Regions from separate parts of the Actinoplanes sp. NPDC019969 genome, predicted to be linked through region 2. Evidence: riboswitches for the same ligand, from Rfam matches in the RefSeq annotation. Region 2 holds a riboswitch; the other holds the start of a gene.

Region 1 (9,848 bases), on a different contig from region 2:
TGTGGTGGGAGGGGGTAGCCGCGCCCGGATCGGCGGAAGGCGGGATGGAGGGTGCCGCCAGGTCGGCGACGAGACGCAGCAGGATGTCGGTGAGCATCGGCAGGGTGGAGGTGTCGCCGTTGCGGGCCAGCATGATCAGTGCCTGCGCCGGGTCACCCGGATCGGCGGCGGCGCTCAGCAGGGCCAGCTCGCGAGGATCGGCGGCGCCGAGGTCGGTCGCGATCCGGGACGGAAGATCACGCGGGTTCAACCGGGACATGATCGACTGCCGGAGGGTGGGGTTGTCGCTGAGGTGCCACAGCAGCTCCAGCGCCCGGCCCCGAACCGCCCGCAGGTGAACGGCGATCCCACGGTCGCCTGCCGGGTTCATGCCGAGGCCGTCGGACAGCGCTGCCACGGTCGGGGCTCCGCCGATGGCCTCGAGAGCCCGCAACGCTGCCGTGGGTGCGCGCGGCAGCAGGTCCAGCACCGCCGTCTCGGCCGGGAGGTGCCGCAGCTCCCCGATCGCGGCCAGGAACGGCTCCGGGCCGGCGGCCACCGGCAGTACGGCGGTGATCGCCTCACCGATCGGCAGGTCGTCACCGCCCTGCTCGGCGAGACCGGTCAGCAGCGCCAGCCGCCGCGGCCACAGCGGGTCGCCGGGTTCCGTGCCGATCAGCGCGTCGAACGCCGTACGCCGGCACGTGTAAAGGATGGTGGCCACCTCGTCCGCGGCGACGGTGTGGTCGGCGAGGGCCATCGCCACGATCGCCGGCGCGTCGCTGTCGCCCGGGAACACGCCGCGCCGGTGCATCGATCGCAGGCACGCCGTCGCGGCCTGACCGAACAGCAGCGGGTCGGCCATGGCGTGCCCCATGATCTCCGGGATGGCCTCGCGCCCGGCAAGCTCACCGAGCGCCCGCAGCGCCTCCTGCCGCGCCCGTGGCGGCATCGCCTCGTCCGCGACGGCGTCGCGCAGCAGGTCACCGTGGCCGTGCCGGGCCGCCGCCAGAACCGCGGCCTCGATCACAGCGGGGTCCGGCGACCCCGCGGTGAGATACGGACGGATGCGATGCCGAGGCAGTGGATCGAGCGCTGCCCACGGTTCGGCCAGCTCCCGAAGGGCGGCAGCGGTAACCCCGACACTCGTGGCATCAAGCAGCCCGTGGAGAGGCCGCGGCGGGGAAGACCGTTCGTTCTGCAGATGTGGGAGTGGTGTGGGGGAGCGGTGCTCGCCCTCGGGTGATGTCTGTAGCGGGAAGGGCCGGGACGAGAGCAGTCCGCCGATGTGTTCGCGGGCGCGGGCCGGGGACAGCAGGCCCGCGTACAGCGCCTCCCGGGCCACCCGCAGCGCCGCGCTGTGCAGGACCGGATCGCCGGAGGCGGCCAGTTCGCGGATCAGGTCGTCGGGCTGGGCCGCGTCGGTGACGGTGAGGTCGGCGACCGCCTGGTAGAGCTGTTCGCCCGCCGGTTCGTCGCGGAGCGCTGACGGATGGTGGTGGATCTCGGCCCGCAACCAGGCGACCCGTACCGAAGCCGGCAGCCCGGCGCCTCGCCAAGAGGGCGAGGAGCGCTGGGAGGGGAAGGCGGAGTGCGAGGGCGACTGGGCGATGTCCCGCCCGAGCCGCTGGTACAGATCGGCGAGCAGCAGCGCCGTCTCCGGTGGCCCGTCGAGGTTCCGCGGGAGCAGCCCGGCGTATGCGGACCCACCGGTCCGATCGCGGGAGAGCCGGGCCCGCAGACGGTCGAGGCCGAGATGCCGTACCAGCGGGTCGTCGTGCCGGACCAGCAGCCGGAAGACGTCCGGGGTGCATTCGTCCACACCGAGATGGGCGGAGAGCCGGCCGAGGTCGCCACGCCGGATCGCATCCCGTACCGCAGTCATGCCGCCCGATGGTAGTGACGCCGTTCCCGTGTGCCGATAGGTTTTCGGCCGTGGAACTGCGCGCCATCGGGCACTTCGGAGCGGTGGACGTCTGCGCGTTCGTGAGTGGCGAACCCGACCTCGAGACGGCTGGCTATCTACGGTCCGGCACCTGTTTCGTGGCGTCGCCGAGCCTCTCCACCTGCCTGCTGTGCGGGCGGCGCGCCACGAACGCCCTCCTGACCGATGGAGAACGTTACGTCTGGCCGGAGACCCTGATCCACTACGTCGAGGACCACGGCGTCCGGCTGCCCGTGACACTGCGGGGCACGGCCCTGTCGGTGGTGCCGGACGGCGAGGTGACGATCGATGACGACTGGTGGCTGACGCAGCGCCGCGACGTCGACCATCACCTGCCCGGATGTCCGCGCAGCCCGGCGCGCTGTTCGTGGCAGTTGCCCCGGGAGGCCGACATCTGGATCGACCGTGTCCCGCCCGGTGACGTGGCGACGATGGCCCGGCTGCGGCGGCTCTTCGGGGCGGCCTGGCCGTTCTCCGCACTGCACGCCCGGATCGCGGACCAGCCGTTCCGTGTCGTCTCCGGCGGGGACCCGGCCGCCCTGAGCCGGCATGAGCTGCGTGACCACCTGTTCTACGGACCGGCCGGCGACCTGCAGCCGGTCACCACTGACGATCGGCCCCCGGGACGTCCTCCGGCTCGCTGACCCAGGCCGAGAAGACCGGCACCTCGTGCACGATGACGTCGCCGGCCTGTGCCGTGGTGGCCACGTACGCCTGGTGGCCGTACTTCGGGGACCGCAGGACCACCGACAGCCGGACGTCCAGGCGCTGCCGGCGCCCAGCGATCCGGCATTCGTGATGTCGAACGGCATGGCCCAGCTGACCTTGGTGGCGAGCGCGGCAGCCAGGCGCCGAGCCGCGAGGCGACATGATGGTCGCCGCCGGCCACGGCGTGCGTCCGCTGCGCGTAACGGCCCACGGCCGCGATCTCGTCACCGGTCATCTGCTGATGCTCCGAGCCGGGTGCGGACGACGATGTCGTGGAGCGCCGCCACAGCGCTCGCATCGGCGTACCCCGCAAGGTGGGTTCGATCTCTGGCTTCCTCGAGGTCGGCGCGCAGCGCCGGGACGTCCGCCGCGAGCCGCGCCGCCGCGTATGCCGGTAACGGCCCGTGTTCGGCTTCACGCTTCGTGGCGATCAGCTCGGGCACGTAGGGGATCGTCGCGCCGAGCACGCCGAGGTCGCACTCGAGTTCGCCGGTGCGCATCAGGTGGATGCCGGTGAGCAGCACCCGCAGCGTGTAGAGGGCGGGCTTGAGCTGCCCGGTCTTGTGGTAGAGGCGTTCCTGGGTGGCCGCGAACCCGAGGTAGTGGTGGGCGTGGTTGCTGGTGATCAGCCCAGGCGCGAGGTCCTTGAGCGCGGCGTGCACGTCCGAGGTGACGACCACGAGCGGTGACAGCAGCTGCTCCAGAACGTAACCGTTGCGGCTGTTGAGGAGCTTCGCGAACTTCAGCAGATCATGGCTGACCACGTCGAGTTCGACGCCGTCCCGGACGCCGGAATCCTGCAGTGTGTCCGGCCCGGTGCGCAGGCCCACCACCTCGCCCGGCGGCAGCACGTGCGACGCGCGCAGGTCCAGATCGGAGTCGCGGGAGGCGAAACCGTACAGGTGAGCGCCGCTCACGGTGGCGAAGAGCAGGGGATACGGCAGGGCGGTGGCGGCCTCGGCGGCCCAGTGCGGGATGTCGAGGGTCACCGCAGATTCCTTTCTCGTACGGCTACCAGAACCCGGTCCACGGCATCGACGTCCGGCCGCTGGGGCAGGGTGGTGTGCGCGGCAGCCTCGGCGAGTTCCTCCTGGAGCCGGCCGGCCCACGCGGCGACCTCCGGCCACCGGCGCTCGCCACGGCGTACCGAGAGAAGGTCTTCCCGGTGTGCGGAGACGTCGACCAGCACCTCGCCGGTGCGCAGCACGTGGGCGCCGGCCATCAGCAACCGGATCATGTGCATGGCCTGCTTGACGTTGACCTCGCCGGTCCGTTCCCGCCGGTTCGCGACCTTGGTGAGCTGGTCGCGGGCATAGCTGCCGTAGGTGTCGGCGACCCGCTGCGACAGGAACGCGTGCCGGACGCCCCGCAGGTCGGCGCCGTCGGGAGTGATCGACTCGACGAGCGGGGACCACAGCACCTCGAGGACCGTCGGGTTGCCCTGCAGCGCGAGCGTGCAGAACCGCTCGAACTCCCAGGAGAACTGCTCCTCGGCCGGCCCGTCCAGGTGGGTGGGCGGCTTGCCGAGCGTCCAGAACGCCCGGGTCGGCGCGACGAACACACCCCGGCGGTCGTGGTCGGAGTCCGGGCGGTGCAGACCGTACGCCCGGGAGCCGACCACGACCGCGAGAGCGGTGTGCCGTTCGACAAAGTCGATCATGACGCCGCAGGGTACGGCTACAGGTCAAGCACCGTCGCGTCGATCTCGTCCAGCTCGCTCTGGTCGATGCTCAGGTTGCCCAGCGCGGCCACGTTGTTCTCCAGCTGCTCGACGCTCGACGCGCCGATGATCAGGCTGGTCATCCGCTCGTCGCGCAGCGCCCAGGCCAGCGCGAACTGGGCCAGCGTCTGCCCGCGCCGCTTCGCGACGTCGTTGAGCGCGTGCAGCCGTGCCAGGGTCTTGTTGTCCAGCGCGCTCTCGTTGAGGAACACGCTGGTCCGGATCCGCGAGTCGTCCGGGATGCCCTTGAGGTAACGGTCGGTGAGCAGACCCTGCTGCAGCGGGCTGAACGCGATGCAGCCCGCCCCGGCCGCCTCCAGGGTGTCGAGCAGCCGGTCGTGCTCGATCCACCGGTTCAGCATCGAGTACGACGGCTGGTGGATCAGCAGCGGCGTACCCAGCTCGCGCAGGATGTCGGCGGCCCGCGCGGCCTGCTCGCTCCTGTAGTTGCTGATGCCGACGTAGAGCGCCTTGCCGGACCGGACGATCGCGTCCAGCGCGGTCATCGTCTCCTCGAGCGGCGTCTCCGGGTCGGGCCGGTGGTGGTAGAAGACGTCGACGTAGTCCAGACCCATCCGCTTCAGCGATTGATCCAGCGACGAGACCAGGTACTTGCGGGAGCCCCAGTCGCCGTACGGGCCGTCCCACATGGTGTAGCCCGCCTTCGACGAGATGATCAGCTCGTCGCGGTGGTGTTTGAGGTCGGCCTCCAGGATCCGGCCGAAGTTCGTCTCGGCGCTGCCCGGCGGCGGCCCGTAGTTGTTCGCCAGGTCGAAGTGGGTCACGCCCAGGTCGAAGGCACGGCGGACGATGTCACGCTGGCGGTCGGCGGGACGGCCGTCGCCGAAGTTGTGCCAGAGGCCCAGGCTGATGGCGGGGAGCTTGAGACCGCTGCGACCAGCACGCCGGTAGATCATTTCGGCGTAGCGGTCGGCGGCAGGGGTGTACGTCACATCGCACACCCTAGGACTCCCGGTCCCGCCCCCGTTCGCTGGTAGGTTGACTCTTGCCGGCAACACCCATGCGGGAGAGACCCTGGAGCCACAGGGCGCCGAAGAGGCAAATCCTCCCCGGAAACTTTCAGGCAAAGCGAACCGCGTGGGCAGGCGACTCTGAAGTACCCGATGTCTGGGTATGACAGAGGGGGAGGTCTGTTTCTCCGACCTTCTCACGCTTGGAGTCGCCCATGACGTCCCCGTTCGTTTCCCGTCACATCGGCCCGGACGCCGACGAGCAGACCCAGATGCTGAAGGCCATCGGGTACGGCTCGGTCGACGAGCTGATGGACGCGGCCATCCCGCCCTCGATCCGGTTCCGGGGCGAGCTGAACCTGCCGGCCGGCGCCTCCGAGGAGGAGACGATCGCCGAGCTGCGCGCGATCGCCGGCCGCAACGTGCTCGCCACCCCGATGATCGGCCTGGGGTACTACAACACCGTCACGCCCGCCGTGATCAAGCGGAACGTCCTCGAGAACCCCGCCTGGTACACCGCGTACACCCCGTACCAGCCGGAGATCAGCCAGGGCCGCCTGGAGGCCCTGCTCAACTTCCAGACCATGGTCACCGACCTGACCGGCATGACCACGGCCAACGCCTCGATGCTCGACGAGGCGACGGCGGTCGCGGAGGCCATGACGCTCGCGCGCCGTTCCTCCAAGAACAAGAGCAGCGTGTACGCCGTGGACGCCGACACCTTCCCGCAGACCCTGTCGGTGCTGCGGACCCGCGCCGAACCGCTCGGCATCACGATCGTCCTGGTCGACCTCGACACCGAGGAGCTGCCGGAGGACTACTTCGGCCTGCACCTGCAGTACCCCGGAGCGTCCGGCGCCGTCCGTGACCACGCGGCGCTGGTCGAGGCCGCGCACGCCAAGGGCGCCCTGGTCACCGTCGCCGCCGACCTGCTCGCGCTGACCCTGCTGCGTACTCCCGGGGAGATCGGGGCCGACATCGCCGCCGGCACCACGCAGCGGTTCGGTGTGCCCCTGGGCTTCGGCGGCCCGCACGCCGGATACCTCGCGGTGCGCGCCGGCCTGGAGCGGTCGCTGCCCGGCCGCCTCGTCGGGGTGTCCAAGGACGCCGACGGCAACCGGGCCTACCGGCTCGCCCTGCAGACCCGTGAGCAGCACATCCGCCGCGAGAAGGCGACCTCCAACATCTGCACCGCCCAGGTGCTCCTGGCCGTGATGGCCAGCATGTACGCGGTCTACCACGGCCCCGCCGGGCTGCGCCGGATCGCCGAGGAGACCCACGAGTACGCCTGCTGGATCGCCGGGGCGCTGCGCGAGTCCGGTATCGACGTGCCCGCCGGGGACTTCTTCGACACGGTGACCGCCGTCGTGCCGGGCCGGGCCGCCGAGATCGTCGCCGCTGCCGCCGAACGCGGCATCGACCTGCGGCTGGTGGACGCCGACCGGGTGTCGGTGTCGTGTGACGAGACCACCACGGGCGAGCACGTGGCCGCCGTGGTCGCGGCGTTCGGCGCCGACTCGGAGGGCGTCTTCCCGGTGCACCGGCTGCCGGGCCGCGCCACCGAGTACCTCACCCACCCGGTGTTCAACACCCACCACTCCGAGACCAGCATGCTGCGCTACCTGCGCAAGCTCTCGGACCGGGACTACGCCCTCGACCGCGGCATGATCCCGCTCGGCTCCTGCACGATGAAGCTGAACGCCACCACCGAGATGGAAGCCGTCACCTGGCCCGAGTTCGCGAACATCCACCCGTTCGCCCCCGCGTCCCAGACCGAGGGGTACGAACACCTCGTCGCCCAGCTGGAGACCTGGCTCGCCGAGATCACCGGCTACGACGCGGTGTCCGTGCAGCCCAACGCCGGCTCCCAGGGCGAGCTGGCCGGTCTGCTCGCCATCCGCGGCTACCACAGCTCCCGCGGCGAGGCCCACCGTGACGTCTGCCTGATCCCGTCCAGCGCGCACGGCACCAACGCCGCCAGCGCCGTGATGGCCGGCATGCGGGTCGTGGTGGTGGCCTGCGACGCCGACGGCAACGTCGACCTGGCCGACCTGGACGCGAAGATCGAGAAGCACCGCGACGCGCTGTCCGCGATCATGGTGACCTACCCGTCCACCCACGGCGTCTACGAGACCGGCATCGCCGACCTGTGCGCCAAGGTCCACGAGGCCGGCGGCCAGGTGTACGTGGACGGCGCCAACCTGAACGCGCTCGTCGGCTACGCCCGGCCCGGCAGGTTCGGCGCCGACGTGTCGCACCTCAACCTGCACAAGACGTTCTGCATCCCGCACGGTGGCGGCGGCCCGGGTGTCGGCCCGGTCGCGGTCGGCGCGCACCTCGCCGAGTTCCTGCCGGGCGACCCGGTGCTGCAGGGCGACCACCACGCCGTCTCGGCGGCGGCCCACGGGTCGGCGGGCATCCTGCCGATCTCCTGGGCGTACATCCGGATGATGGGCCCCGACGGCCTCACCGCGGCGACCGCCACGGCGGTGCTGGCCGCCAACTACGTCGCGGCCCGGCTGCGGGAGTACTACCCGGTGCTGTACGCGGGCGAGCACGGTCTCGTCGCCCACGAGTGCATCCTCGACCTGCGGCCGATCACCAAGGCCACCGGCGTGAGCGTCGACGACGTGGCCAAGCGGCTGATCGACTACGGATTCCACGCGCCGACCATGTCGTTCCCGGTCGCCGGCACCCTCATGGTGGAGCCGACCGAGAGCGAGGACCTGGCCGAACTGGACCGGTTCATCGCCGCGATGATCGCCATCAAGGGCGAGATCGACAAGGTCGCGGCGGGGGAGTGGCCGGCGGGGGACAACCCCCTCGCGAACGCGCCGCACACCGCGTCGTCGGTGACGGTCGACGAGTGGACGCATCCGTACTCACGCTCCGTTGCCGGTTTCCCGGAGGGCGTGGACCGGACGGCGAAGTACTGGCCGCCGGTTCGGCGCATCGACGGGGCTTACGGGGACCGGAACCTGGTGTGTTCCTGTCCGTCGCCCGAGGCCTTCGAGGACTGAATCGGTCGCGCAGGTCGCGGTCGTCGTCGATCGCGGCCTGCGCCGCTGTCGTAGTCGTCGATTGATTACGCTGCGTCGCGTGTTGGGGGATTGCTCAGGCGGCCAGGGCGTGCACTGCAGGTCCGCGGTGCGGCTCGATCATCGTGCCGTCCGGCAGCAGCTCACCGGTGTCCTCGAAGATGATGACGCCGTTGCAGAGCAGGCTCCATCCTTGCTCCCGGAAGGTCGCGATGGTGAGCGCGGCCTCACGGTCGGTGGCATCGGCTGGAGGGCAGGGGATCAGGTGCTGGCACATCGTTTTGGCTCCGGTGGGGACTGTGTGAAGGTTCACAACTGCGGTGACGAACGTTACCTCACATCGAACGACAACGGTGCAACCCGGTGACGGCGCCGGCGCACGGTTCATCGACTTCCATGGTCCACGGCGGGACGGGTTTCGACCACTCTCCGCTACCTCCGATCGGGCGTCCGCCGGGTGCGCCGACGGACTGTCAGGGCCGCCACCACGTGTTGCGTGTGTTTCGATGGCATCAGGGTGATTCCGGTGACCCTGCCGAGCTTCTCGCCGGGTTCCTCGCCGACAACGGACTCCCGGTGCGAAACCTTGGCCGAACGGGTGACAAGAACGGGCCGATCGGCGATGGCGAAATTTGCGGGGCAGCACTCTACGTGTCGGCGGATGCCGGTTCTGTAATGGCCGGTGGGACGCCGGGCGCGCCCACGCCGGTGCCGGGCATTCCCGACGTGTACGCCGTGGTCTACGCACACGGCGCACCGGTCACGCCGTCCGCCCCGGCCTGGGACCTCAAGCCGTCGCACACCGGCCCTTCGCCTGTCGGGCCGTCGTCTCGCGGGCTGCCGCGTCCCGAGCCGTCGCACATCGGGCCGTCCCGTGCCGGCCTCTCGCCGCCTGAGCCGTCGCCTGTCCCGCCGTGGCGTCTCGGGGCGTGGCGGGAGAGCTGGAGCCGGGAGGAGCACGCTGAAGCGGTTCAGCGGGTGCGTGCCGCGATCGGCCGCGGCGACGTCTATCAGGTCAATGTCGTCGGGCACGCGTCCGCGCCGTACCACGGCGATCCCTCGGCCGCGCTGCGCCGGGTCGCGGGGCTGGCCGGGGCCCGGTACGGCGGGGTGCTCGCCGGCGACGGCTGGGCGATGGCCACCGCCTCCCCGGAGACGCTCGTCGAGGTCCGGGGCGGCCGGGTGATCACCCGGCCGATCAAGGGCACCCGCCCGGCCACCGCGGCGGGACGCCGGGAACTCCTCGCCTCGGCGAAGGAACGCGCCGAACACGTCATGATCGTCGACCTGGAGCGCAACGACCTGGCGCGCCTGGCGGGGACGGGCCCGGTCCGGGTGGACGAGCTTTTCGCCGTACGCGAATGGTCCGGCCTCTGGCAAGCCGAATCGGTCGTCTCCGCGCCGCTGGACGGCGAGGTCGGCATCGCGGCGCTGCTCCGGGCCGTCTGCCCCGGCGGCAGCGTGACCGGCGCCCCGAAACTCGCCGC
Region 2 (9,848 bases):
GGTGAGGCTCCCGTCCGGGCCGACGGCACGCATCACACGCTGACGCGGACGACGCTCACCGCCGAGGTCGCGAAGCAGCTACTGCGCCAGGGGTAGACGAGGGTCGGCCGGCACCACGTCGAGGTCAGGGGCGGCGATCAGGGCGTCGATGGCCGCGCGGGTGGCGCCGATGCCGGCCCAGGTCGGGTCGACGTCGCTGGCGAAGAACCAGGCCCGGTCGGCGGGCCACACCATCGCGGGCGGCATGTCGCTGATCTCCGCCTCCCAGCCGGACAGTGCGGAGAGCGGCCCGCGCAGCAGGTGGAAGTGCCGGTACGGCAGCCCGGTCAGCAGTGGGCCCGGCGGCACTGTCACGCCCGGGTAGCCGTCCCACACCGCGAAACAGCCGTCCTGTGGGGTGGACGTGAATCCGGCCAGCAGCCGTAGTGCCGCCAGCGCCTGTTCCCGGTCGGACGGGTGATCCTCGGCCACGAGGATGTCGGTCTCGCGCTGACCGGGCCAGGCGGGGTCCGGGATGTAGCGCAGTCGCGCGTACGCCTCGAACTCCGCCGGCCCGAAGAGGATCAGCTGCTCGGCGTCGGTGGCCGACTGGACGAGCCAGTCGGCGGCGGACAGGTCGGTGCAGCGCTGGAACGTCACCGCACCTACCCTGCCACAGTCCCGGTCTCCGGGCCTGCGCGTGCGGCCGAACCGAACTCGTGCTGCAGCCCTCGAAGGAGGACACCCGGGCCCCACGCCGCCCTCCGTGATCATGCGACGTCTCAGCGAGGGTCACGTGGTCAGCTCAAGAGGATCGGATTGGTGAGGGCTGCCATGCGCCCGTCGGCGTGACGCACCTGGACACGGACGAACATCGACTCCCGCATGTCGGTGGACCATGTGATCGAACCCGCTCCCTCGTGGGACAAGGCCTCCTCGTAGGAGCGGCCACGGTCGGTGTGGAAAGAGACCCTCCCGGACGGCACGCCGCTGATCTGCACCCGCACCACGACGGTCTGACCGTCGGTCTTGAGCTGATCACCGATCTCGGCAACGCGGTCACCGGCTTCGGCAGTGAAGGAGAGTTGAACCGTAGCCGACTCGCCGATCCAGCAACGCCCGGCGCGAATGCCGGCGAGGATGGCACCGGACTCGAGTTCCGGTGCCCGTACCACCGTGAGTGGTGTGCCGATCTGCCCACGCAGATGAACGTCGCTGTTGCCGACCGCTGGACGCCACCGGCCACGGTGGATATCGGCTGCCAGACCGCGGCCCCATTCGGCCAAAGCCGCCTCGTTGTCGGCGTTCCAGGGCAGGTCGGAGGTCCACAGCCCGTTCCACACCTCAACCGCGTCGATGCCTTCGAACGGATACGCGAAGGTGCCGGTGGGGTACGGGGCGTGGGGGTGAGCCGCAACGCACAGACCTTCGACGCGATGAACCTGGGCCAAGGCCTGGCTGATGCGGTTGTCGCGCAGCGCATACCTCCAGTCGATCACCTGTCCGGATGCGATGCCCAGCGCCAGACGAGCCGCTGACGCGAGCTGTTCCGGCGTCAACTCGGCGGCGTGCGACCGCTGCGAGTGCACATGACAGTCGCCTCGATACCACCCAAGATTCTTCGGGGCTGGGCTGAGCGGTCCTACCGCGGAGGGGATGAATGCCGACATCTCGTCGCGCTTGGCCATCCCGGCATGCTAACCAGAGGTGCTGCTGCCCGAGCGTTCCAGCTACCGGGTGCGGCGCGCCAGCCCGCGTCCGACCCGATCGATGGTCGTTGTGGTGGTCATGGCGGACGTGACAGCTGATCGCGGCGCTTGAGCACCGCGTAGAAGGCGGGGACCGCCGCGGGGCCGCCGGTCACCACCACGTCCAGGTCTGTGGTGCCGCTGGTCAGCACCTGCCAGCGATCGGCCGGGAACGCCCGGGCCAGCTCGCGTTCGCCGAAGTCGCGGGGGATCGGCAGGCCGGCCCGCAGGCAGCGGGCCACGGTCTGCGGGAACGCGGTCAGGCGTACCCCCAGCTGTTCCAGATAGCGCAGCGCCCCGCCGGCCCCGGCGGTCTCCACCAGCAGCACCACCCCGCGTTCGCCGGCCAGGTCGGCGAGGCTCTCGGCGGTGGCCCGGCGCTGCCGCTCGTCCAGGATGTGCAGCAGGCCGCGGATGTGCACGTTCGCCGGCCCGAGGTCCGCGGCCAGCTCCCGGCCGGCGCCGGGCCGGGTGATGTCGGCGACCCGGAACGACAGCCCGGGCCGTCCCGCCGCCCGCTGCCGGGCGTGCGCCACCGCCTCGCCGGACACGTCGACGCCCAGCACCCTGTCGAAGTGGTCCGCCAGAAGGACCGCCTGGGTGCCGTTGCCGCACGCCACGTCCGCCACCGGCAGCGCCGGGTCGAAATGGCGCTGCGCCTGGTCCAGGCACCATCGGGTGCCGCGGTCGGTGGCGCCGTCCCACAGCACGTCGCCGTGCGCGCCGCCGGTGCCGATGTCGCGCCAGTAGGTGTCCCACACGCGGTCGCGGGGCGCGCGGGCCGCGTACCAGATCACCCGGGGGAGGACCAGCAACCGCCGCAACGTCGCCATCATCGCTGGTCCGCGTAGTCGCGCATCGCCTCGGTGACCTCGCGCAGGAACGCCGTCGCGGCGGTGACCTCGCCGGGCGCCAGCCGGGCGGCGGCTGCCTCGATCCGCTGGATCAGCGGGTGCAGGGCCTCGGCGGCCTGCTGCCGGGTGTGCGTGCCGGCGACCACGGTCTGCCGGCGGCGATCGGAGGGGTGGCGTACGCGCTCGGCGTGCCCGGCGGCCTCCAGGCGGTCGACGAGGGTGGTCGCGGAGGCGGACCGGATGCCGAGGCGGTGGCCGAGCTCGGTCGGGCCGAGCCCGTCCGGACTGCTGAGCAGGTGATCGAGCGCTATCGCGTCGGTGACGCCGACGCCGAGGCGCCGGGCCAGGCCGTGGGTGGCCTCCCCGTTGGCGCGCAGCAGGTCCCGGACGGCGAGGGCGAGTTCGGTCACGGAAAGATCATAAACCCCACGGGTAGCAAGACAATCTAACTACTCTTCTGCCAAGATTCATCGCCATGGAGAGGAATCCGAACCCCCTCAAGCTCGAAGACCTCCGTACCCGGGTCCACGAGACGATCACGGACTTCCTCAGCGCACAGGAACAGGTGCTCGCCGAGGTGAGCGACGACTGCCTGCCGCTGGTGCGGTACGTGGCCGGCCTGATGGACGGCGGCAAACGCCTGCGCGCCGCGTTCTGCTACTGGGCGTGGCGGGCCGCCGGCGGCCCCGACGAGCCCGGCATCGTCGCCGCGGCAGCCGCGCTGGAGTTCTTCCAGGCCGCCGCCCTGATCCACGACGACATCATGGACGGCTCCGACACCCGCCGCGGCGCGCCCGCCATGCACCGCCGGTTCGCCGCCCTGCACCGCGGCAACGACTGGAGCGGCGACCCCGACCGCTTCGGCACGTCCACCGCCATCCTCGCCGGCGACCTGTGCCTGACCTGGAGCGACGAGCTCTACACCGGCAGCGGCCTGCACCCGGCCGCCATCGTCCGCGGGCGGGCAGTCTTCGACCGGATGCGCACCCAGCTGATGGGCGGGCAATACCTGGACCTGCTGGAACAGGCCATCGCCGGCCGCCGCCCGGACGGCGCGCTGGACCGGGCCCGCCGGGTCGTGCGGTACAAGAGCGCCAGGTACAGCGTCGAACAGCCGCTGCTGCTCGGCGCGCGGCTCGCCGGCGCCGGCGACGACCTCCTGGCCGGGCTCTCCGCCTTCGGGCTGCCGCTCGGCGAGGCGTTCCAGCTGCGCGACGACGTCCTCGGCGTGTTCGGCGACACCGCGCGGACCGGCAAACCCGCCGGGGACGACCTGCGTGAGGGCAAACGTACGGTCCTCATCGCCCTGGCCCTCGACGCCGCCGGGCCCGCCGGCCGGGAGACCCTGCGATCCCTGCTCGGCGACCCGGGCCTCGGCGCCGACGGTGTCGAGGCCCTCCGCGCGATCATCACCGGGACCGGGGCGCTCGCCGCCGTCGAGACGATGATCAGCGAGCTGCTGGAACGGTCCCTGACCGCCCTCGCCGGCCTCCCGATCGACGAGACGAACCGGTCGGTGCTGGCCGCGCTCGCGGAGGCCGCCACCGGCCGGTCCTCCTGACTCTCTTACTTCACGATCGAGGTGGTACGGGTTCCGTTCGGGTCCACGAGGACGCAGGTGACGCCCTGGTCCTGACTCCAGGTGCTGCTCAGCGGGTGCAGGTAGTAGATCTCCAGCTCGTCGTTCTGCACGGTGTCGTACGGCTCGTACGCCTCCCCGCACCTGTCGCCGCTCTGGTCCTCCACCGCGCTCTCACCCGGGTACGGCCCGGACGGCAACGTGAACACGTGGTACACCTCGGCCGTGTGCGGTTGCGTGCACGGCACCACCGGCAGGTCGTACACCATCGACGACTCGTCGAACTCGCGGATGCAGTCACCCGGCTTGAGCGCGATCGCCTCGACGTCGGTGATGCCGGCTGCTTTGTCCCGTGCTTCGTCAGTGATCACGGCGACCGCCAGCGCGATCGTGGCGAGAAGGGTCAGGGTGGAGACGACGATTCCGGCGATGGCCAGGCCGCGGCCCTTCTGAGGGTTCCGCTTGAGCTGCACCAGGGCGGCGATGCCGAACCCCATGCCGAGGATCGTGCCCAGACCGAGCCCACCACAGATGCTGGAGACGAGCGAGGCGATCAGGCGCGCAGAGCCCGCAAGGCGCCGGTGAAGGCGGGCAGGCCGCTGCCGAGGGCGGCGAAGAACGCCGTGTCGCACGCCTCCACCGCCACCACGGCCCGGTTCGCCAGGTCACGCCCGGCCGCGGTGACGGCGACCGCCCGGGCCCGCCGGTCGGTCGGATGCGGCGGGCGGTGCACCAGGTCGCGGCTCTCCAGGGCGCGCAGCACCTGCGAGGTCATCATCGGGTCGGTGACGGCCATGTCGGCGAGCGCCTTCTGCGTGACCGTCCCGGACTCCTGCAGATAGGTGAGTGTTGCCAGCAGCACGAACTGCACATGGGTGAGATCGAACGGTTTCAGCGCGGCCCGCTGCGCGGCCTGCCACCGGTTGCTCACCTGCCACAGCAGCAAGCCCGGGCTGTCATCGGCACTGTCATGCCGGGTCGCCAGGCTCACGTCCCCACCTCGCTCCGGTTGATCCCGCCCATGCTGTCACCCCGCGATCCCGCACTCACGCCGCCTCCCGCGATCCCTCCGGCCGGGAACCCGCCGCTTCGGAACGGGTCATGGCCGCGTGGATCGTGGCGAAGTCGCCCTCGGTGAGCGGCACGAGCCCTCGGCGCAGCTGCACACCCCAGCCCGGCTGAGCGGTCAGCTCCAGCCGCAGCGACCGGATCGGTGTCTCGGCGACGTCCGGCAGATAGCCGACCCGGCGCCGCCACGGCCGGAAGTCGCCCTCGTCGGCCTGCCAGATCTCGTCGTCGCGGACCGTGCCGAGGGCCGTGAACGCCTGCAACGGCACACCGCCCCGCAGACTGGTCCGCGGCGAGTAGTAGACCAGCCAGTCCCCGGCGGCGAGCCGGGCCAGCCCGTCCCGTTTGCCGTGCCCGAGCTGGGCGATACCCAGCCGGGTGCCGCGCTGGACGTGATCGCGGCACACCACCCCGAGCCAGTGCCTCATGCCCGCACCTCGACCGCGCGGGCGGCCTTCTCGAGCCGGGCCAGGTCGCCGCTGAGGCCGCGCCCGATGTCCTTGCCGAGCACCGCGTTCCAGAAGAAGGCCAGCGGCCCGGCGAGGGTGACGGTCACGTCGGCCCAGCGCTCGAAGAAGGCCTCGGGCCGGACATCGGAGGTGATCCGAGCGGCAGCGATCGTCTTCATGGCGAATAGTATGCGCACTTAGTAAATTGGCCGCAAGTCCGTCACGGCCGCGGCGGAGAGCCGTGACGGCACCGAGTCCATTCATCGCCTTGATAGCGTCCTGACGATCGTTCCGGTGAGGCCACCGCTGAGGCCGACGGGGCGAAGGTCCGAAGACGAGGGGACAGAAGTGAAGGTACGCGCCGCGGCGGTCGCCGCCGTGATGGTGGGTCTGATGACGGCTGGTTGCACCGGCACCGTGGACCCCTCGCCCTCGCCGGCGCCGAGCGGAACGGCGTTGCCGATGACGTACGAGGAGGCGTACCGGCGGCTGCCGATCGACGGGACCAAGGAGGTGCCGATCACCTGGGACCTGACGCAGGCGCCGGAGACCGACAGAATCCTCGCCGCCCGGCGGGCTCTCGTCTTCAACTACTGGAGGTGGGGTTCGGCCGACTACCGTCCGATCATCCCGGTCGGGCGGATGCTCGTCACCGAGATCGCCTACGAGGTGATCTTCGAGGGCATCGCCGATGTCACCGACGCCGACCGGACGACAGGTCCGCTCTGGGTCAAGCTCATGGGCGTCGACGACTACGGTGGCCCCGAGATGACGGTGACGTTCTGCACCGACCGCGGCCACTGGCGCGGTGCCATGCGCAAGGACGGCGAGGAGCGGGCGCACCTGGAGTCGTACGAGATGAAACGCGTCGAAACCAGCGACGGGCAATCCCGCTGGCTCTTCTCCTCGCTCACCCCCGGCAGCGAGTACCGCGAGTCACGGTACGGCGCGGAGTGCACGAAGTGGGCTCGGCACGAGATCGGCGGCGGCGGATCAGGGTCTCGGCGATCGCCAGGTTGACGATCCAGCCGGCGGTCTGGCCGATCGGGATCAGCGAAGTGGCGGTGTCGGCGATCGAGGCCCCGCTGTCCCCGGCGACCGTCACCCGGAACAGCAGGACCACGGGAACGATCAGACGCGCGGTGATGGCCAGCAACGTCAGCGCGTAGTTGCGGGTCATCCACTCGCGGTGGGTGGTGATGTCACGGCGGCGGGCGGCCGCATCGGCGAGCCAGGCCGTGACCAGCCAGGACACGGCAGCGATTGTGAGGCTGACCCGGGTCAGCGGGCTCGCCGACCAGATCGCGACCGGCACCGCGGTGACGGCCGCCGGCAGCACCCCGCCGAGCAGGTACACCCGGCCGATCAGGCGGTGCCGGGCGCGGCGTGCCCGTACCGCGGGCATGAACTGCAGCGGGCCCAGCACCAGCGCCACGGCCGCGGTCAGCACGTGCGCCACCAGCACGGCGTAGTGCAGCGGGTCCCGTACCTCGACGCGGGTGTCGAAGCGCAGGTAGGGAGCGATGAGAACCAGGCAAGCCACGACGATCAGGGCCCAGAGCACGGTGCGGAGGCGAGCGGACATGGGCTCGACTCTGGATCATCGCGGCGGATCCGGCGTCCGTCCACGGGCGGCCCCGCCGTACGCAGATCTGCGTAGTAAGGTTCGAGCCCACAACCGAACACTTTCGCCGTGACGCCGCCGCGGGAGAGCATCCGCCGGAAACAGCGGGTCGCCGAAGGAGCAACTTCTCCCTCAGAATCTCTCAGGCCCACGTACCGCAGCGGTCCGGCGACTCTGGAAAGACAGCCCACCCGGGCTGCGCCCACGGTGCAAGCCGCTCTCCGCGGCGAACCTCTCAGGCAGACATGACAGAGCGAGGGAGGCCGACCTCCGAGGAGCCTCCCGTGGCTGTGTCCGTTTTTGACCTGTTCTCGATCGGGATCGGGCCGTCCAGCTCGCACACCGTCGGGCCGATGCGTGCCGCCCGCCTGTTCGCCCGGCACCTGGACGCGCCGGTGACCGGGGTGCGGGCCGAGCTGTTCGGGTCCCTCGGCGCGACCGGTCACGGGCACGGCACGCCGCGGGCGGTGCTGCTCGGGCTGATGGGCCACGACCCGGAGACGGTCGACACCGGCCTGGAGCCGTCGGTGCACGATCTCGGGTTCGCGCTGGACCTGGTGCTGCACCGGCGGCGGTCGCTGCCCGAGCACCCCAACGGCATGATCTTCACGGCGCTGGGCGCCGATGGCGCCGAACTGCTGCGGAAGACCTATTTCTCCGTCGGTGGCGGGTTCGTCGTGGGGGACACCCTTGCGGCGGTACGCCCGGACGACACGCCCCTGCCCCACCCGTTCTCCTCGGGCGCCGAGCTGCTGGCGCTGACCCGTGCCACCGGCCTGTCGATCTCCCGTCTGATGCTGGAGAACGAATCCGTGCGGCGCGCGCCGGCCGAGGTGCGTGCCGGGTTGCTGGGCATCTGGCAGGTGATGACCGGCTGCATCGACGCCGGGCTGGACGCGGAGGGCGTACTCCCCGGGGGTCTCAAGGTCCGTCGCCGTGCCGCGCAGACCGCCCGCAAGCTGGCCGCCGACGGTGACCCGCTGGAGTGGCTGACCGTCTACGCGATGTCCGTGAACGAACAGAACGCCGCCGGCGGCCGGGTCGTCACCGCGCCCACGAACGGCGCGGCCGGCATCATCCCGGCGGTGCTGCGCTACTACCTGGACTTCGTGCCCGGCGCCGGACCGGACGGGATCGTGCGGTTCCTGCTGACCGCGGGTGCGATCGGCGGGCTGTTCAAGGAGAACGCGAGCATCTCCGGCGCCGAGGTGGGCTGTCAGGGCGAGGTCGGTTCGGCGTGCGCGATGGCGGCGGCGGGGCTGGCCGAGGTGCTCGGTGGCAGCCCGGAGCAGGTGGAGAACGCCGCCGAGATCGGCATGGAGCACAACCTGGGCCTGACCTGCGATCCGGTCGGCGGGCTGGTGCAGATCCCGTGCATCGAACGCAACGGGATGGCCGCGGTGAAGGCGGTGACGGCGGCCCGGATGGCGTTGCGCGGCGACGGCAGGCACCACGTCTCCCTGGACAAGGTGATCAAGACGATGAAGGAGACCGGCGCCGACATGAAGATCAAGTACAAGGAGACGTCACGCGGCGGCCTGGCCGTCAACGTCATCGAGTGCTGACCGGGACCGATCACGGGGCGCGGGACCCGCGGGCCTTCTCCTGATCGAGCAGCGCGTCCAGGTCGCTCAGCCGGCGCAGGCCCTGCAGCGGCTGCCGCATCCGGTGGTTGCCGGCCAGCCGCTGCTCGTTGCGGGCCAGGAAACTCCAGTACCCGGCGGTGTACGGGCACGCGTCCGCCCCCGCGCGCACCTTCGGGTCGTACCGGCAGCCCCCGCAGTAGTCACTCATCCGGTGGATGTAGGCGCCGCCCGCCGCGTACGGTTTGCTGCTCATCCGCCCGCCGTCGGCGTACTGGCTCATCCCGACCACGTTCGCCGTCATCACCCACTCGTACCCGTCGACGAAGCACCGGTGGAACCAGTCGGACACCGCGCCGGGCCGCCAGCCGCGCTGCATCGCGTAGTTGCCGAGCACCATCAGCCGCGGGATGTGGTGCACCCAGCCGCGGTCCCGGACCCCGGCCAGCACGTCCGACAGGCACCGCGCCTCGACCGCGTCCGCGTCCAGTTCGGCGAACCATCGCGGCAGCTCCCGCCGGGCGTGCAGCTCGTCGACGGCCCGGTAGCCCGGCTCGAAATACCAGTACAGATGCCAGATGAAGTCGCGCCAGCCGAGGATCTGCCGGACGAACCCCTCCACCGACGAACGCGATGCCCTCGTCGTGCTGCCAGCGGTCCAGTTCCGCCCGTACCTCCCGATCGATGTCGTCCTCCACGATCGGCGGCGGCGCCGGCACGTCCAGGCGCCCGGCGCCCCGCGGCGGCGGCTCCCGGTTCTCGGTGTCCAGGTTCCACCGCCCGCCGGCCGGCTCACCGCCGTCCATCAGCACGTCGTGCGCGCGCCGGGCATGCCGGTAGAAATCCTCCAGCCGCAGATGATCCCGCCCGCCGGCCCAGGCGACGAAATCCTGCGGGGCGGTCACGAATCCTCGCGGCGGCAGCATCTCGACCCCCGGCAGGCGCCGGACCAGATCGCGGGCGG

What was found. Region 2 has a riboswitch for glycine ahead of ACZ3II_RS28385 (L-serine ammonia-lyase). Riboswitches for the same ligand answer to the same signal wherever they lie in the genome.
Region 1: it holds a riboswitch for glycine, as region 2 does, so the genes downstream of both, gcvP (aminomethyl-transferring glycine dehydrogenase) here and ACZ3II_RS28385 (L-serine ammonia-lyase) in region 2, are expected to answer to the same signal.

What each region holds. Positions count from the first base shown of each region.
Region 1 covers NZ_JBVHFK010000013.1:214,080-223,927, forward strand. Annotated here, with positions in the region: gene ACZ3II_RS33970 (HEAT repeat domain-containing protein) at 1-1,864, opposite strand, end outside; gene ACZ3II_RS33975 (hypothetical protein) at 1,915-2,568, shown strand; gene ACZ3II_RS33980 (hypothetical protein) at 2,525-2,671, opposite strand; gene ACZ3II_RS33985 (nucleotidyltransferase domain-containing protein) at 2,857-3,621, opposite strand; gene ACZ3II_RS33990 (nucleotidyltransferase domain-containing protein) at 3,618-4,292, opposite strand; gene mgrA (L-glyceraldehyde 3-phosphate reductase) at 4,310-5,305, opposite strand; glycine riboswitch at 5,367-5,459, shown strand; gene gcvP (aminomethyl-transferring glycine dehydrogenase) at 5,539-8,343, shown strand; gene ACZ3II_RS34005 (DUF5999 family protein) at 8,438-8,638, opposite strand; gene ACZ3II_RS34010 (chorismate-binding protein) at 8,758-9,848, shown strand, end outside.
Region 2 covers NZ_JBVHFK010000010.1:135,313-145,160, forward strand. Annotated here, with positions in the region: gene ACZ3II_RS28325 (hypothetical protein) at 1-96, shown strand, start outside; gene ACZ3II_RS28330 (hypothetical protein) at 79-639, opposite strand; gene ACZ3II_RS28335 (CehA/McbA family metallohydrolase) at 780-1,667, opposite strand; gene ACZ3II_RS28340 (class I SAM-dependent methyltransferase) at 1,766-2,563, opposite strand; gene ACZ3II_RS28345 (MarR family winged helix-turn-helix transcriptional regulator) at 2,560-2,991, opposite strand; gene ACZ3II_RS28350 (polyprenyl synthetase family protein) at 3,057-4,142, shown strand; gene ACZ3II_RS28355 (DUF4190 domain-containing protein) at 4,148-4,792, opposite strand; gene ACZ3II_RS28360 (MarR family winged helix-turn-helix transcriptional regulator) at 4,714-5,151, opposite strand; gene ACZ3II_RS28365 (EVE domain-containing protein) at 5,207-5,656, opposite strand; gene ACZ3II_RS28370 (hypothetical protein) at 5,653-5,856, opposite strand; gene ACZ3II_RS28375 (hypothetical protein) at 6,026-6,697, shown strand; gene ACZ3II_RS28380 (DUF2306 domain-containing protein) at 6,588-7,262, opposite strand; glycine riboswitch at 7,373-7,469, shown strand; glycine riboswitch at 7,474-7,555, shown strand; gene ACZ3II_RS28385 (L-serine ammonia-lyase) at 7,547-8,866, shown strand; gene ACZ3II_RS28390 (cryptochrome/photolyase family protein) at 8,877-9,506, opposite strand; partial or broken gene ACZ3II_RS28395 (cryptochrome/photolyase family protein) at 9,592-9,848, opposite strand, start outside.